Regions from separate parts of the Variovorax sp. ISS6 genome, predicted to be linked through region 2. Evidence: riboswitches for the same ligand, from Rfam matches in the RefSeq annotation. Region 2 holds a riboswitch; the other holds the start of a gene.
What was found. Region 2 has a riboswitch for S-adenosylhomocysteine ahead of ahcY (adenosylhomocysteinase). Riboswitches for the same ligand answer to the same signal wherever they lie in the genome.
Positions count from the first base shown of each region.

Region 1: another riboswitch for S-adenosylhomocysteine. It lies ahead of metH (methionine synthase); the one in region 2 lies ahead of ahcY (adenosylhomocysteinase).

Region 1 covers NZ_JAWRZC010000001.1:1,050,086-1,057,378, reverse strand. The annotation lists gene AC1HIL_RS04880 (glycosyltransferase family 2 protein) at 1-39, opposite strand, end outside; gene AC1HIL_RS04875 (ArnT family glycosyltransferase) at 75-1,820, opposite strand; gene metH (methionine synthase) at 1,969-4,683, opposite strand; S-adenosyl-L-homocysteine riboswitch at 4,744-4,843, opposite strand; gene AC1HIL_RS04865 (PACE efflux transporter) at 4,903-5,340, opposite strand; gene AC1HIL_RS04860 (LysR family transcriptional regulator) at 5,457-6,380, shown strand; gene AC1HIL_RS04855 (homocysteine S-methyltransferase family protein) at 6,404-7,293, opposite strand, start outside.
Region 2 covers NZ_JAWRZC010000001.1:86,267-93,559, forward strand. The annotation lists gene AC1HIL_RS00420 (TlyA family RNA methyltransferase) at 1-762, opposite strand, end outside; gene ahcY (adenosylhomocysteinase) at 772-2,211, opposite strand; S-adenosyl-L-homocysteine riboswitch at 2,282-2,349, opposite strand; gene AC1HIL_RS00430 (hypothetical protein) at 2,505-3,173, shown strand; gene phaP (TIGR01841 family phasin) at 3,372-3,866, shown strand; gene AC1HIL_RS00440 (hypothetical protein) at 3,932-4,351, shown strand; gene AC1HIL_RS00445 (alpha/beta fold hydrolase) at 4,348-5,424, shown strand; gene AC1HIL_RS00450 (GNAT family N-acetyltransferase) at 5,421-6,038, shown strand; gene AC1HIL_RS00455 (alpha/beta fold hydrolase) at 6,014-6,949, opposite strand; gene pqqA (pyrroloquinoline quinone precursor peptide PqqA) at 6,935-7,237, shown strand.

The DNA.
Region 1 (7,293 bases), 960 kb from region 2:
CGCGGCGATGCGCAGGGCCGGCGGCAGCGGCGAAAGCATGGCGGCGGCAGGGGAGGCGAGGCGGGCTTCGGTCGTCATGGTGTGGGCGCGAGTATGCGATAAGCCTTCACACCGTCCTTCTCGACGATCAGGCTGAAGTACTTGTCGAAGTCGGGCTTGGTGTGCACATAGGGCGCAAGCGCGGTCTGGATCACGATCGAGCCGAACTGCTGCGAGGCCAGCTTGCGCGCGAGCTGGTCGGCCGGCAGGTACAGGTAGTCCGAGTAGCGGAACGGCCCGAAGATGTCGCCCCACACCGGGTTGGGCGCGAAGTAGATCGAGTCGTTGAGGCCGACCTGGTAGAGCCGGCCCACGGGGTTGGCGCGCAGGTGGCTCAGCACCTCGTAGCCCGGCACGCGCTGGGCAAGGAAGGCCTCGCGCGAGGCGGGCGTGGGCGAGATCATGCGCACGTCGCGCACCGAATGCGCGAGCGCGAAGCCCGCGAGCACCACCATCAGCAGCCCGCCGAAGACGCCCGGCGTGCGGCCGCGCGCGAGCGCCGGCAGCCGGCGCCGCACGAAGGTGCCGGCCCAGCCCAGCAGCGTGTGCCAGCCCACGGCGGCCATCAGTGCGAGCAGCGGGAACGAGGCCATCATGTAGCGCGGATAGCGCGAGGTCGCGACCCAGATCGCGAGCGAGTAGAGGCAGAACACGAAGGCCGCGCGCACCGGGCCCGGGCGCCACAGCGGGCTGAACGGCACCAGCAGCAGCGGCCAGAACAGGCCGTTGGGCATGTTGGCGTGGTCGCGTACGTCGGCCAGCTGCTGCGTGTAGTCGGCCATGTTCCAGTTGGTGAAGCCGAACACGCGCGCGCCGATCGGGTTGAAGGGATCGCCGGTCTGCAGGTAGTTGCGCGCATACCAGTAGATGCACGGCACGAGGAACAGCGCGAGGGCCGCGAGCCACGGCAGCGGCCGGCGCTCGCGCCGCGCCACGAACACCGCCACCAGCGGCAGGAAGATCAGCGCCTGGTACTTGGAGCCCGCGGCCACGCCGAGGAAGAAGGCAGCCAGCAGCAGCCAGCGCGCGCGTCCGTGGCGCGCCGCGCCGGGCGCCGGTTCGAGCACGTGGCCCTCGTCCCACCACCACAGCGCGACGAAGGCCGCGAGCACGAACAGCGCCACGCCCATGTCGATGTACGAGTTGGGATAGTCGCCCAGCGCGAGCCAGATGCCGGCGCCCAGGCAGGCGATGTAGCGGTTGGCATGCAGCCGGCCGAGGCGATGGATCATCAGCACCGACAGCCAGCCCGCGAGGCCGTGGATGAAGTGGGTGAAGACGTCGTCGTAGACCGTCAGCGCGGCGGCGTAGAGCAGGTCGTAGTTGTAGGGGAACCAGGGGTAGCGCAGCCACTCGTAGACGCCCAGCGTGCCGCTTTGCGCGACCTGGCGCGCATAGGGCAGGTGGTACATCACCTCGTCGAAGGCCACCGGCGGGGCCAGCGGCGAGAACAGCGTGGGCAGGCCCACGAGCAGCAGCGCGGCGAACGCGCATTTCTCGCCGAGGGTGGCTGCCGGCTGCGCGGGCGCGAGCGCGGCGCGCGCCTTCAGCTCGCGGCGCCAGCCGGGCAGCCGCAGCAGCGCCAGCACGATGCCCGCGCCCAGCAGCGCGAGCACCGCACCCTGGCGCAGCGCGCCGGCGATCGCCAGCGCCTGGAGGGCGACGATGCACAGGCCGACGCCGAGCGTGGTCGCGATCGCGCCCTCGAGCCAGGCGTCGCGCCGCGCGGGCGCCCCGAAGCGCGCCAGCACGGTGGCACCGAAGCCCCAGGCGCCGGCCACGAAGAGGGCCAGCGCCGCGTGGTGCGCGAGGATGAAGAGCAGTGTCTGAATGGGAATCCCCCGAAAGCCTGGATCGGTTCACCGGCCCGCGGAGCGGGCGGCGTGGATGGCGGCGGCGCGGGGGAACGAAAGGGCCCGCCGCGCGCCGTCAGAGGTTGGGCGCCAGCAGCCGCTCCAGTTCGGACTCGCTCGCCTTGCGGCGCACCGCCTGGTCCTGCAGCTGGTCATGGCCGATTTTGCCTACGTTGAAGTACGTGCTGTCGGGGTGCCCGAGGTAGAACCCCGACACGCTGGCGGCCGGCATCATAGCGAGGCTTTCGGTCAGGCTCATGCCAATGTCCGTGCAGTTCAGGAGGTCGAACATCGGCTTCTTCACGCTGTGGTCGGGGCAGGCCGGATAGCCGGGCGCGGGGCGGATGCCGCGGTACTGCTCGGCGATCATCTGCTCGTTGCTCAGCGCCTCGTCGGCCGCGTAGCCCCAGAGGTCGGTGCGCACGCGGTGGTGCATGGCCTCGGCGAAGGCCTCGGCCAGCCGGTCGGCCAGCGCCTTGAGCATGATCGCGGAGTAGTCGTCGAGGTCGTCGACGAAGTACTTCTCCTTCTTCTCCACGCCCAGGCCCGCGGTCACGGCGAACATGCCCACGTAGTCCTTCAGGCCGCTCTCGCGCGGCGCGACGAAGTCGGCCAGGCAGCGGCTCGGGCGCATCGTGCCCTCGATCTCCTGCTTCTCGGTCTGCTGGCGCAGGCCGTACCAGGTGAGCGCGGCCTCGCTGCGCGACTCGTCGGTGTAGAGCACGATGTCGTCGTCGTTCTCGGTGTTGGCCGGCCAGAAGCCGACCACGCCGCTCGCGCTGAGCCAGCGGCCCTCGATCAGGCGCTTGAGCATGCGCTGGCCGTCGGCGTAGACGCGCACGGCCTCGGTGCCGACGATCTCGTCCTTGAGGATGGCCGGGAACGGGCCCGCGAGGTCCCAGGTCTGGAAGAACGGGCCCCAGTCGATGTACTTGGCGAGCTCGGTCAGGTCGAAGTTGCGGAACACGCGCCGGCCGATGAACTTGGGCACGGGCGGCACGTAGCTCGACCAGTCGACGGGCGTCTTGTTGGCGCGCGCCCTGGCCAGCGGCCACAGCGGCACCTGCTTCTTGTTGGCGTGCTGCGCGCGCACCTTCTCGTAGTCGGCGTTGATCTCGCCGATGTAGGCCGCGGCCTGGTCGCTCAGCAGCGACTGCGCCACGCTCACGCTGCGCGAGGCATCGGGCACGTAGACCACCGGGCCTTCGTAGTGCGGCGCGATCTTCACGGCCGTGTGCACGCGGCTGGTGGTGGCGCCGCCGATCAAGAGCGGGATCTTCCTGATGCGGAAGTGGTCGTCCTTCTGCATCTCGCCGGCCACGTACTGCATCTCTTCCAGGCTCGGCGTGATCAGGCCCGACAGGCCCACGATGTCCGCGCCCTCGACCTTCGCCTTGGCGAGGATCTCGTGGCACGGGACCATCACGCCCATGTTCACCACTTCGAAGTTGTTGCACTGGAGCACGACGGTGACGATGTTCTTGCCGATGTCGTGCACATCGCCCTTCACGGTGGCGATGATGATCTTGCCCTTGGTGCGCACGTCGCGGCCCGCGGCCTCGTCCTGGCGCTTCTCTTCCTCGATGTAGGGGATGAGGTGGGCCACGGCCGACTTCATCACGCGCGCCGACTTCACCACCTGCGGCAGGAACATCTTGCCCTGGCCGAACAGGTCGCCCACGATGTTCATGCCGTCCATCAGCGGCCCCTCGATCACATGCAGCGGACGGCCGCCCTTGGCGAGGATCTGCCGGTAGGCCTCCTCGGTGTCCTCCACGATGAAGTCGGTGATGCCGTGCACCATGGCGTGCGACAGCCGCTGGTTGACGTGCACCGGGCTCTCGGGCGTGCCACGCCATTCGAGCTTCTTGCTGTCGTCCTTGGCGCCGCTCTTGGCGCTCTCGGCCACCTCGACGAGGCGCTCGCCGGCATCGGGCCGGCGGTTGAGCACCACGTCCTCCACGCGCTCGCGCAGCTCGGGCTCGAGGTCGTCGTAGACGCCGACCATGCCGGCGTTGACGATGCCCATGTCCATGCCGGCCTGGATCGCGTGGTACAGGAACACGGTGTGGATCGCCTCGCGCACCGGGTCGTTGCCGCGGAAGCTGAAGCTCACGTTCGACACCCCGCCCGAGACCTTGGCGCCCGGCAGGTTCTGCTTGATCCAGCGCACGGCGTTGATGAAGTCGACCGCGTAGTTGTCGTGCTCCTCGATGCCGGTGGCGATCGCGAAGATGTTCGGGTCGAAGATGATGTCCTCGGGCGGGAAGCCCACCTCGTCGACCAGAATGCGGTAGGCGCGCTCGCAGATCTCGATCTTGCGCGCGAAGGTGTCGGCCTGGCCCTTCTCGTCGAAGGCCATCACCACGGCGGCCGCGCCGTAGCGCTTCACGAGGCGGGCCTCGTGCTTGAACTTGTCCACGCCCTCCTTCATGGAGATCGAGTTGACGATGCCCTTGCCCTGGATGCAGCGCAGGCCGGCCTCGATCACTTCCCACTTCGAGCTGTCGACCATCACCGGCACGCGCGCGATGTCGGGCTCGCTGGCGATCAGGTTGAGGAAGCGCACCATCGCGGCCTTGCTGTCGAGCATGGCCTCGTCCATGTTGATGTCGATCACCTGCGCGCCGTTCTCGACCTGCTGGCGCGCGACGGCCAGCGCATCCTCGAACTGGCCGTTGAGGATCATGCGCGCGAAGGCCTTGGAACCGGTGACGTTGGTGCGCTCGCCGATGTTGACGAACAGGGATCCCTCACCGATGGCCACCGGCTCGAGGCCGGACAGCTTCATGGGAGGAACGGAAGGCGCGGGAACATCGCTCATGGGGCTCACCTGGGCAGGGGAAGACACGTCAGGTGAGCGTCGTTGCAACCGGGCCTTCCGGGCAGGTTCTGCGAGAAGGCGCCTTCCAAGCCTGACGGCGGGTGCCGCTGCAACGCTCCTTGGAAGGGGTGGCGATTTTACCGGCTGCCGGTGGCGCGGCCGGCGCGCGGGTCTATCGCGGCGGGTTCAGGCCGCCTGCGCGACCGGCGCCGCCGAGGCCGGCAGCCCGAAGACGCGGTCGAAGGCCCAGTTGAAGACGAAGGTGTAGACCAGGAAGAAGATCACCAGCCCCAGGTCCATCACCAGCGCCTGCCACAGCGAGATGCCCAGGCCCCAGGCGAACATCGGCACCAGCAGGCCGACCAGGCCGCCCTCGAAGCCGATGGCATGGGCGATGCGGCGCTTGAGGCTGCGCCCGCGCACCGCCTGGCGCGCCTCCCAGCGCTCGAACAGGCTGTTGAAGATCAGGTTCCAGATCACCGCGATGACCGAGGCCGCCACGGCCAGCAGGCCCGAATGGCCGAGGCCGGCGCCCGTCATCAGCGCCAGCCCGGCGCTGGCGGCCACGATGGCGATCCCTTCGTAGAGGGTGATGTAGACGATGCGGCGCTGGATTCCCTGCATGACGGACTCTCTCTCGGCTTGTTGTGTGACTGCGATCCCTGGACTTTATGTGTCTCGTGCTGATATAAAAAGTCAACTTATTTCAGTTTTATTGATAGATCGATCCGAGAACAGCCATGAGCTTCTCCAGCGACAGCGTCGAGGTCTTCCTGGCCGTGATCGACCACGGCTCCTTCTCGGCCGCCGCCCGCGCCCTGCGCCGCGTGCCGTCGGCCGTCAGCATGGCCATCGCCCACCTCGAGGCCGAGCTCGACCTGCTGCTGTTCGACCGCAAGGGCCGCGAGCCCCGGCCCACGGCCGCCGCGCGCTCGCTCGAGCCGCAGGCGCGCGCGCTGGCGGCACAGCTGCGCCAGCTCGACGCGCAGGCGCTGGCACTGACCCAGGGACTGGAGGAACGGCTCACGCTGGCGATCGCGCCCGAGCTGCTGGCCGCGCCCTGGAGCGGCGCGCTGGCCGAGCTGGCGCACGAGTACCCGCTGCTGCAGGTCGAGGTGCTGGCCGCGCCGCAGGCCGACGCGCTGGCGCTGCTGCACAGCGGCCGGGCCCAGCTCGCGCTTGTGTTCGAGCGGCCCAGCCTCGACGGGCGCGAGGGTTTCCAGGAGGTGGGCAGCGACACCATGGTCGCGGTGATGGCGCCGGGCCACCCCGTGCTGGCCGCCGCGCCCGGCGGCCGCCTGCGCGAGGAGCACCTGATCGCCACCCGCCAGATCGTGGTCGCCGGCCGCGACCTCGTCGCGACCATGGACCCGCGCAGCGTGTTCGCGCGCCACCTCTGGCGCACCGACAACGCGCTGGCCGCCCTGAGCCTGATCACCGCCGGCGTCGGCTGGGGCTGGCTGCCGCGCAATTTCGTGCGGCCGCACGTGGCGGCGGGCGCGCTGGTCGAGATCCCGCTCGAGAACCTCAGCAACGGCCTGAACCTGTGGGTGGACGTGGTGTGGTCGCGCGAAAGGCCGCTGGGGCTGGGGGCGCAGCGCTTCGTGGCGCTGATTTCGCGCGAGCGGCAGGCTGCCGGGGTATCGGTGCCTATCGCGTCCTGAAACGCGCGGCTACGGGCTTGGCCTCAGGCCGCTTCTTTGTAGAACCCCGCCGCATTGTTCAGCAGCCGCCCCGCCACCGGCGACACCGCGCGCCCGATGGCCGCGATGTGGTCGGGCGTGGTGCCGCAGCAGCCGCCGACGATGTTGACCAAGCCCTCGGCCGCGAACTCGTGCAGCAGGCGCGAGGTCACGTCGGGCGTCTCGTCGAAGCCGGTGTCGCTCATCGGGTTGGGCAGGCCGGCGTTGGGATAGCAGCTGATGAAGGTGTCGTCGGCCACGCGCGCCAGCTCCTGGATGTAGGGGCGCATCAGCGCCGCGCCCAGCGCGCAGTTCAGGCCGATGGCCAGCGGCCGCGCATGGCGCACGCTGTGCCAGAAGGCGGTCACGGTCTGGCCGCTGAGGATGCGGCCCGAGGCGTCGGTCACGGTGCCGCTGATGATCAGTGGCAGGCGCTGGCCGCTGTTCTCGAAGTACTCGTCGACGGCGAACAGCGCGGCCTTGGCGTTGAGCGTGTCGAAGATGGTCTCGACCAGGATCACGTCGGCGCCGCCCTCGACCAGCGCCTCGGTCTGCTCGTAGTAGGCGGCGCGCAGGGCCTCGAAATCGACATTGCGCGCACCGGGATCGTTGACGTCGGGGCTGATGCTCGCGGTCTTGGGCGTGGGGCCGAGGGCGCCGGCCACGAAGCGCGGCTTGTCGGGCGTGGAGTACTTGTCGCAGGCGGCGCGCGCCAGCTTCGCGGACTCGAGGTTCATCTCGCGCGCCAGGTGCGCCATCTTGTAGTCCTCCTGCGCGATGGTGGTCGCGCCGAAGGTGTTGGTCTCGATCAGGTCGGCGCCGGCCGCGAGGTAGCCCTCGTGGATGTCGGAGATGACGTCGGGCCGGGTCAGCGACAGCAGCTCGTTGTTGCCCT
Region 2 (7,293 bases):
CACGGCGTGAATGAAAAACTCGCGGTTGCCGTCGCCGCCGGCGATCGGGCTGTCGAACCAGCGCAGCACGCGCAGCTCGAGCGCGGCGCAGGCATCGCGCAGGCGCTTCTCGACGATCTCGTACATCGCCGCGTCGCGCACGATGCCGCCCTTGCCGACCTGGCCCGGCTGCAGTTCGAACTGCGGCTTGACCAGCATCAGCAGTTGCCCGTCGTCCGCGAGGAACTGCACCACGGCCGGCAACACCAGCGTGAGCGAGATGAAGGACAGGTCGCCGACGATCAGGTCGAAGCGCTCGGCGAAGGGCTCCTCGCCCTCTTCCCGCAGGTCGTCGGCCGAGAGCGCGCGCGCATTGACGCCTTCGATGGCGACCACGCGCTCGTCCTCGCGCAGCTTCGCATGCAGCTGCCCGTGGCCGACGTCGACGCCCACCACCCGGGCGGCGCCGCGCTGCAGCAGGCAGTCGGTGAAGCCGCCGGTCGACTGGCCCACGTCGAGGCACAGCTTGCCGGCGGCATCGACGCCGCTGGCCTCGAGCGCGCCTTCGAGCTTGAGCCCGCCGCGCGAGACATAGCGCGCCTCGGCCGCGTCGTCGAGCTCGAGCTCGGCCGACTCGGGCACCTCGTCGCGGTTCTTCGCGACCGAACGCCACGCATCGGTCGAGCCCGCATCGCGCCAGCGCATGCCGCCGGCGATGAGCCGCACGGCCTGCGAGCGCGAGGCGGCGAGGCCGCGTTCCACCAGCAACTGGTCGGCTCGCATGCGCCGCGATCAGTAGCGGTAGGTGTCCGGCTTGTAGGGGCCGTTCTTGCTCACGCCGATGTAGGCGGCCTGGGCGTCGGTCAGCTCGGTGAGCATGGCGCCGACCTTCTTCAGGTGCAGGCGCGCGACCTTCTCGTCGAGGTGCTTGGGCAGCACGTAGACCTTGCCGGCCTGGTAGGCGTCGGGCTTGGTGAACAGCTCGATCTGCGCGATGGTCTGGTTCGCGAACGACGAGGACATCACGAAGCTCGGGTGGCCCGTGCCGCAGCCCAGGTTCACCAGGCGGCCCTTGGCCAGCAGGATGATCTTCTTGCCGTCGGGGAAGGTGATGTGGTCGACCTGCGGCTTGATCTCTTCCCATTCGTACTTCTCGATCGACGCGACGTCGATCTCGTTGTCGAAGTGGCCGATGTTGCAGACGATGGCCTGGTCCTTCATGGCGGCCATGTGCTCGTGGCGGATCACGTCCTTGTTGCCGGTGGTCGTCACGAAGATGTCGGCCTTGTCGGCCGCGTACTCCATCGTCACGACCTTGTAGCCTTCCATCGCGGCCTGCAGCGCGTTGATCGGGTCGATCTCGGTGACCCACACCTGCGCCGACAGCGCGCGCAGCGCCTGGGCCGAGCCCTTGCCCACGTCGCCGTAGCCGGCCACGCAGGCCACCTTGCCGGCGATCATCACGTCGGTCGCGCGCTTGATGCCGTCGACCAGCGATTCGCGGCAACCGTAGAGGTTGTCGAACTTGCTCTTGGTGACCGAGTCGTTGACGTTGATGGCGCGGAACAGCAGCGTGCCCTTGGCGCTCATCTCGTTGAGGCGGTGCACCCCGGTGGTCGTCTCTTCGGTCACGCCGATGATCTCGGCCGACTTGCGCGTGTACCAGGTGGCATCGACGGCCAGCTTGGCCTTGATCGCGGCGAAGAGAATGCGCTCCTCCTCGCTGCCCGGGTTGGCGATCACGCCCAGGTCCTTCTCGGCGCGCTGGCCCAGGTGCATCAGCAGCGTGGCATCGCCGCCGTCGTCGAGGATCATGTTGGGGCCTTCGCCCTTCGAGTCCTTGGGACCGAAATCGAAGATGGCGTGGGTGTAGTCCCAGTAGTCCTTGAGCGACTCGCCCTTGATCGCGAACACCGGCGTGCCCGACGCGGCGATCGCGGCGGCCGCGTGGTCCTGCGTCGAGAAGATGTTGCACGAGGCCCAGCGCACCTGCGCGCCGAGGGCCTGCAGCGTCTCGATCAGCACCGCGGTCTGGATCGTCATGTGCAGCGAGCCGGTGATGCGCGCGCCCTTGAGCGGCTGGCTCTTGGCGAATTCCTCGCGGATGGCCATCAGGCCGGGCATCTCGGTTTCGGCGATGCGGATTTCCTTGCGGCCCCAGGCGGCGAGCGAAAGGTCGGCGATCGCCTGGTCGGCGGACGAAACAGGGGTGGGCTTGAGAACAGCGCTCATGTGAAGTGAACTCCAGAACTGTGTTTGAACGAGGCCACTGCGATCGGGGGAAAAGACTCACCGCGAGAACAGCGGATGAGCGTGGTTGCGATGGGTCCGAGCCTCACGCCTGGCGGCGCTGCAACGCTCCTCGGAAGCGGCGGATTGTAGACGTGCCGGACACGGGCGCCAACGGCCGGGGCTTCCCACATCACGGAACGCGCGGAGGCGCCGGCACCCCGCGTCATGCAGGGCTCAGAGTCGGGGCGTACAACGCGGCTTGCCTTCTTTTCCTTTTCAGCGAAAGCCCTCCGATGCCCTCATCCCGCCTGTCCGCGCCCCCGTCCCCCACCGCGCGCCGTGCGCTCTGCACGGCGGCCCTGCTCGGCCTCGCCACCTTGCCGGGCCTGTCCCTCGCACAGCAGGCTTCGGCCACGCAACCGGTGGTGCGCGTGCGCGGCACGCTGGTCTACGCCGATGCGAAGAAGCTCGTCGTCAAGGACCGCGACGGCGAGGTCGTGAGCCTCGCGCGGCCCGCGGACATGCCGCTGTCGGAGGTCTACCGCATCAAGCTGTCCGACATCAGGAAGGGCAGCTTCGTCGGCACCGCCGCGATGCCGCAGCCCGACGGCACCCAGAAGGCGCTCGAGGTGCTGGTGTTCCCCGAGGCCGCGCGCGGCAGCGGCGAGGGCCACTATCCGTGGGACCTGCAGCCGCGGAGCACCATGACCAACGCGACCGTGGCCGACCTCGCGGCCGCGCCGCGCTCGGTGCGCGGCGGACAGCAGCTGCGCCTGACCTACAAGGGCGGCGAGAAGACCGTGATCGTGCCGCGCGACGTGCCGGTCGTGACCTTCCGCCCCGGCACCGAGGCGCTGCTGGTGCCGGGCGCCAAGGTGCTGGTCAATGCGCAGGAGCGCAACGGCACGCCGACCGCGCTGCGCGTGGTGGCCGGGCGCGACGGCTTCACGCCGCCGATGTAAGCCGTTGCCGCTACCCGGCGACACCGCATCGATCGCCGGCGCCGCGGCGCACACCATCCCTTCGGGAAATCCCCCAGGCAAATCCGCGGCCGCGACCGCCGCGGCAGGGTCGCCGCGGCGTATCGTGGCGGCGGACCGCGCGCGTGCGCGGCCGGTCCCGCCACCATCTTGTCCAACGTCCTCAGGAGATTCCGCACCATGGCCACTGCCAAGAAAGCCGCCGCCAAGAAGACCACTGCCAGCAGCAGCGGAAGCGCCGCGAAAAAGGCGACTCCGAGCGCGGCCGACATGCTCAACCCGCTCAAGGGCATGGCCGAGCGGCTGCAGAACCTCAACATGACCGACGGCGCGAGCAAGCTGCTCGACAGCGGCCGCAAGGACCTGCAGGCGCTGATGCAGGCCAACGAGAAGTCGTTCCAGGGCCTGCAGACCGTGGTGCAGCGCCAGACCGAGATGATCAAGAGCGCGATCACCGACTGGCAGGCCGCCGCCAAGGACATCCCCGGCAAGGACCCGAAGGAAAGCCTCGCCAAGCTTGACGCGCTCGGCCGCCAGTCGTTCCAGCGCGCGGTCGACGACATCAAGGAGCTCGCCAACCTCGCGGCCAAGTCGCAGGCCGATGCCTTCGAGGTGGTGCGCCAGCGCATCCAGTCGAACGTCGACGAGGTCACGAAGATGCTGCAGCGCAAGTAGCGCGCGGCCCAGGCACCGCGCCGGCGCACGGCGCGGCCTCCCGACGACGAACCCGGTGTGCGGCCATGACCCAGTCCTCCTCTCCCCTCGACCCCATGGCGATCTGGCGCGAGCTCAGCGCGCAATGGGAAAAGAGCACCAACGCGTTCGCCAACGAGGCCATGGCCTCCGATCCGTTCCGGCAGGGCATGCACGGCGGCATGAATGCCTCGCTGGGCGCGCAGAAGGCGCTGGCCGACCTGATGGCGCGGCTGCTCACGATGCTGAACCTGCCCACGCGCGCCGACCTGCAGGCGCTGTCCGAGCAGCTGCAGCACATCGACGACCATCTGGCGCGGATCGCGCGACAGCTCGAGGAGGGCGGTACGGCGCCGCAACCGCGGCCCGCGGCACCGCGGCGCACGAAACAGCCACCCTCGATGGCGGCCGCGCCGCCAGCACCCGCGAAGAAGGCCCCGGCCCGCACCCGCCGCCCGCGCCCATGAGCACGCCCGCCGCCGAGCTGCCGGTGCTGCCCGACCTGCGCGCCGAGATCGAGCGCACCATCCAGCGCAACATCAAGGGCCTGGAGTTCCTGACCAGCGCCACGCCCGCGGTCGGGCTCACGCCCAAGGACGAGATCCACCGCCGCGGCACGCTGAGCCTCTACCACTACCGGCCGATGGTCGACGAGATCTACCGCGTGCCGGTGCTGATCGTGATGGCCACCACCAACAAGGGCTACATCCTCGACCTCGCGCCGGGCCAGAGCATGGTCGAGCACCTGCTCAAGCAGGGCTACGACGTCTACATGATGGACTGGAATGCGCCGCGGCCGCAGGAGAAGCGGCTGCGCATCGAGGACTACGTGCTCGACTTCATCCCCGACTCGATCCGCCGCGTGCAGCAGCGCTCGGGCGAGGAGGACGTGAGCATCGTCGGCTACTGCATGGGCGGCGTGCTCTCCACGCTCTATGCCGCGCTGCATCCCGGCGGGCCGCTGAAGAACCTCGCGCTGTTCACCACGCCGATCGACTTCAGCCGCATGACGATGTTCCATGCCTGGTCCGACCAGCGCTACTTCGACGTCGACCGGCTGGTCGACAGCGTGGGAAACGTGCCGCCCGAGATGCTGTTCGCCTCCTTCGACATGCTGCGCCCCGCGGGCCGCGGCGCGGGCCTGGTGCAGCTGTGGGACAACATGGCGAACGACGAGTTCGTCAAGTCCTACCGCATGTTCGACCGCTGGGGCGCCGAGATGCTGCCGCTGGCGGGAGAGTACTTCCGCCAGACCGTGAAGGAGCTGATGTGGGGCAACAAGCTGCTGAAAGGCGAGCTCTCGATCGGCGGGCGGCCGGTACGCCTCGCCGACATCGAGGTGCCGGTGCTGCATGCGCTCGCGCAGCACGACCACATCGTTCCCTATGAGGCGGGCGCGCCGCTGATCGCGGGCATCGGATCGGCGGACAAGGAGGAGGTGGTGCTCAAGGGCGGCCATGTGAGCCTGGCCGCGGGACCGAACGCGGTGCGCCGGCTGTGGCCGAAGCTCGACGAATGGCTGGGAGTGCGATCCACATGACGAATGCCGCAGACACCTCGACGAACCCGGGTTCGACCCGGCTCTATCCGCGCACGCTGCCGCATGCCGACGGCGAGATCGCGCTGCGCCGCATGGACGCCGCCGATGCCGGCGCGGTGCTGGCCTTCGCGCAGGCGCTGCCCGCGCACGACCTGCTGTTCCTGCCGCGCGACATCACGCAGCCCAAGGTGATGGACGCCTGGGTGCGGGCCATCGCGCGCGGCGACATCGACAGCGTGCTCGCGGTGCGCGACGACAAGGTGCTGGGCTGCGCAGCGGTGATCCGCGATCCGCATTCGTGGTCGCGCCACGTGGCCGAGCTGCGCGTGCTGGTCGAGCCTGCGCTGCGCGGCAGCGGCCTGGGCCAGCAGCTCGCGCAGGAGGGCTGCGCGCTCGCGATGGAACAGGGCCATGAGAAAGTGGTGGCGCAGATGACCGTGGACCAGCGCGGCGCGATCGCGGTGTTCCAGGCGCTGGGCTTCCGGCCCGAGGCGCTGCTGAGCAAGCACGTGAAGGACCGCGAGGGCCGCGCGCACGATCTCGTCGTGCTGTGCCAGGACGTCGCGCAGGTCGAGGCGCAGATGCGGGCCTACGGGGTGACCGAGGCGTTCTGAACGGGTGGGTCGAAGCGGCCTCGTGCCGCGAAGGCATCGAGCGCGCGCGCCATGCGTTGCGCCATCGCGGGATGGAAGGGATCGTGACCCGCGCCGGGCACGGTTTCGAAGCGGCTCGCGGGCAGCAGGCGCTGTACGGCTCGAGCGGCGGCCGGGCGACAGGTCCGGTCGAGTTCACCGTGCAGGAACAGCACCGGGTGGTCGCGCAGCGCGTCGAGCGCGCCCCACCTCACCGCGTCGCCGTCCGCGAGCCAGCAGCGGTGCGCGAGGTAGTGCGCCATCACCTTGTAGCGATCGATCGCGCGTTGCAGCGCATCGCCTTGCGGCTCGGGCGCGGCGCCGGACTGGCCGCCCTGCGCATGCTCCCAGGCCAGCCAGGCGAGCGTCGCGCGCGATTGCCTTGCGATGTCATCGCCCGCGAACACGCGACACAACGCGGGCAGCAACGGCGCGCCCCCGGCCAGCGAGACCGCGCCGGCCAGCCGCGACCCTGCTTCGGCATGGGTCGCGCGCGCGCCCTCGAAGCTCCAATGCAACTCCGATGCGCTCGGCACGAACAGTCCGCGCAGCAGCAGCCCGTCGACCGCTTCGGGATGGCGCGCCGCATAGGCCAGCGCCAGCGTCGCGCCCCACGAACCGCCGACCACCAGCCAGCGCTCGATGCCCAGGTGGTGCCGCAGTGCCTCGATGTCGGCGATCAGCAGCTCGGTGCGGTTGTGGCGCGTCTCGCCGCGCGGCGTGCTGCGTCCCGCGCCGCGCTGGTCGAAGGCGACCACGCGATAGCGCTGTGGATCGAAGCCGCGCGCGAGCGCCGGCGAGCCGCCCGAACCGGGCCCGCCATGCAGCACGAGCGCAGCGCGTCCGTCGGCTGCACCGGCGCTCTCCCAGTGCAGCCGATGGCCATCGCCCACGTCGAGTCGCCCCGCGCCATCGCATGTAGAACCAAGTACCTCCAGCATGCAGGCGATGCTACGCCGTCGGACCGCGCCCACGCCGCGACGGGTACTGCAACCACGCTGCGCACCCCCCTCAAACTGGGTATGCTGTCCGCGGAGCGCGCTTTCGCCGCTTCCGAAGGCGCCCATCGGCCTTCGCCTGCGAATGGAATTCCTCAAGGAGACTTCATGACCTGGACCACCCCTCAAGCCACCGACTTCCGCTTCGGCTTCGAGATCACGATGTACGTGGCGGCGCGCTGAGCGCCACGCCCTTTCCGGCACGGCCCGCTTCGGCGGTCCGTGCCGGTTTCGCTTTC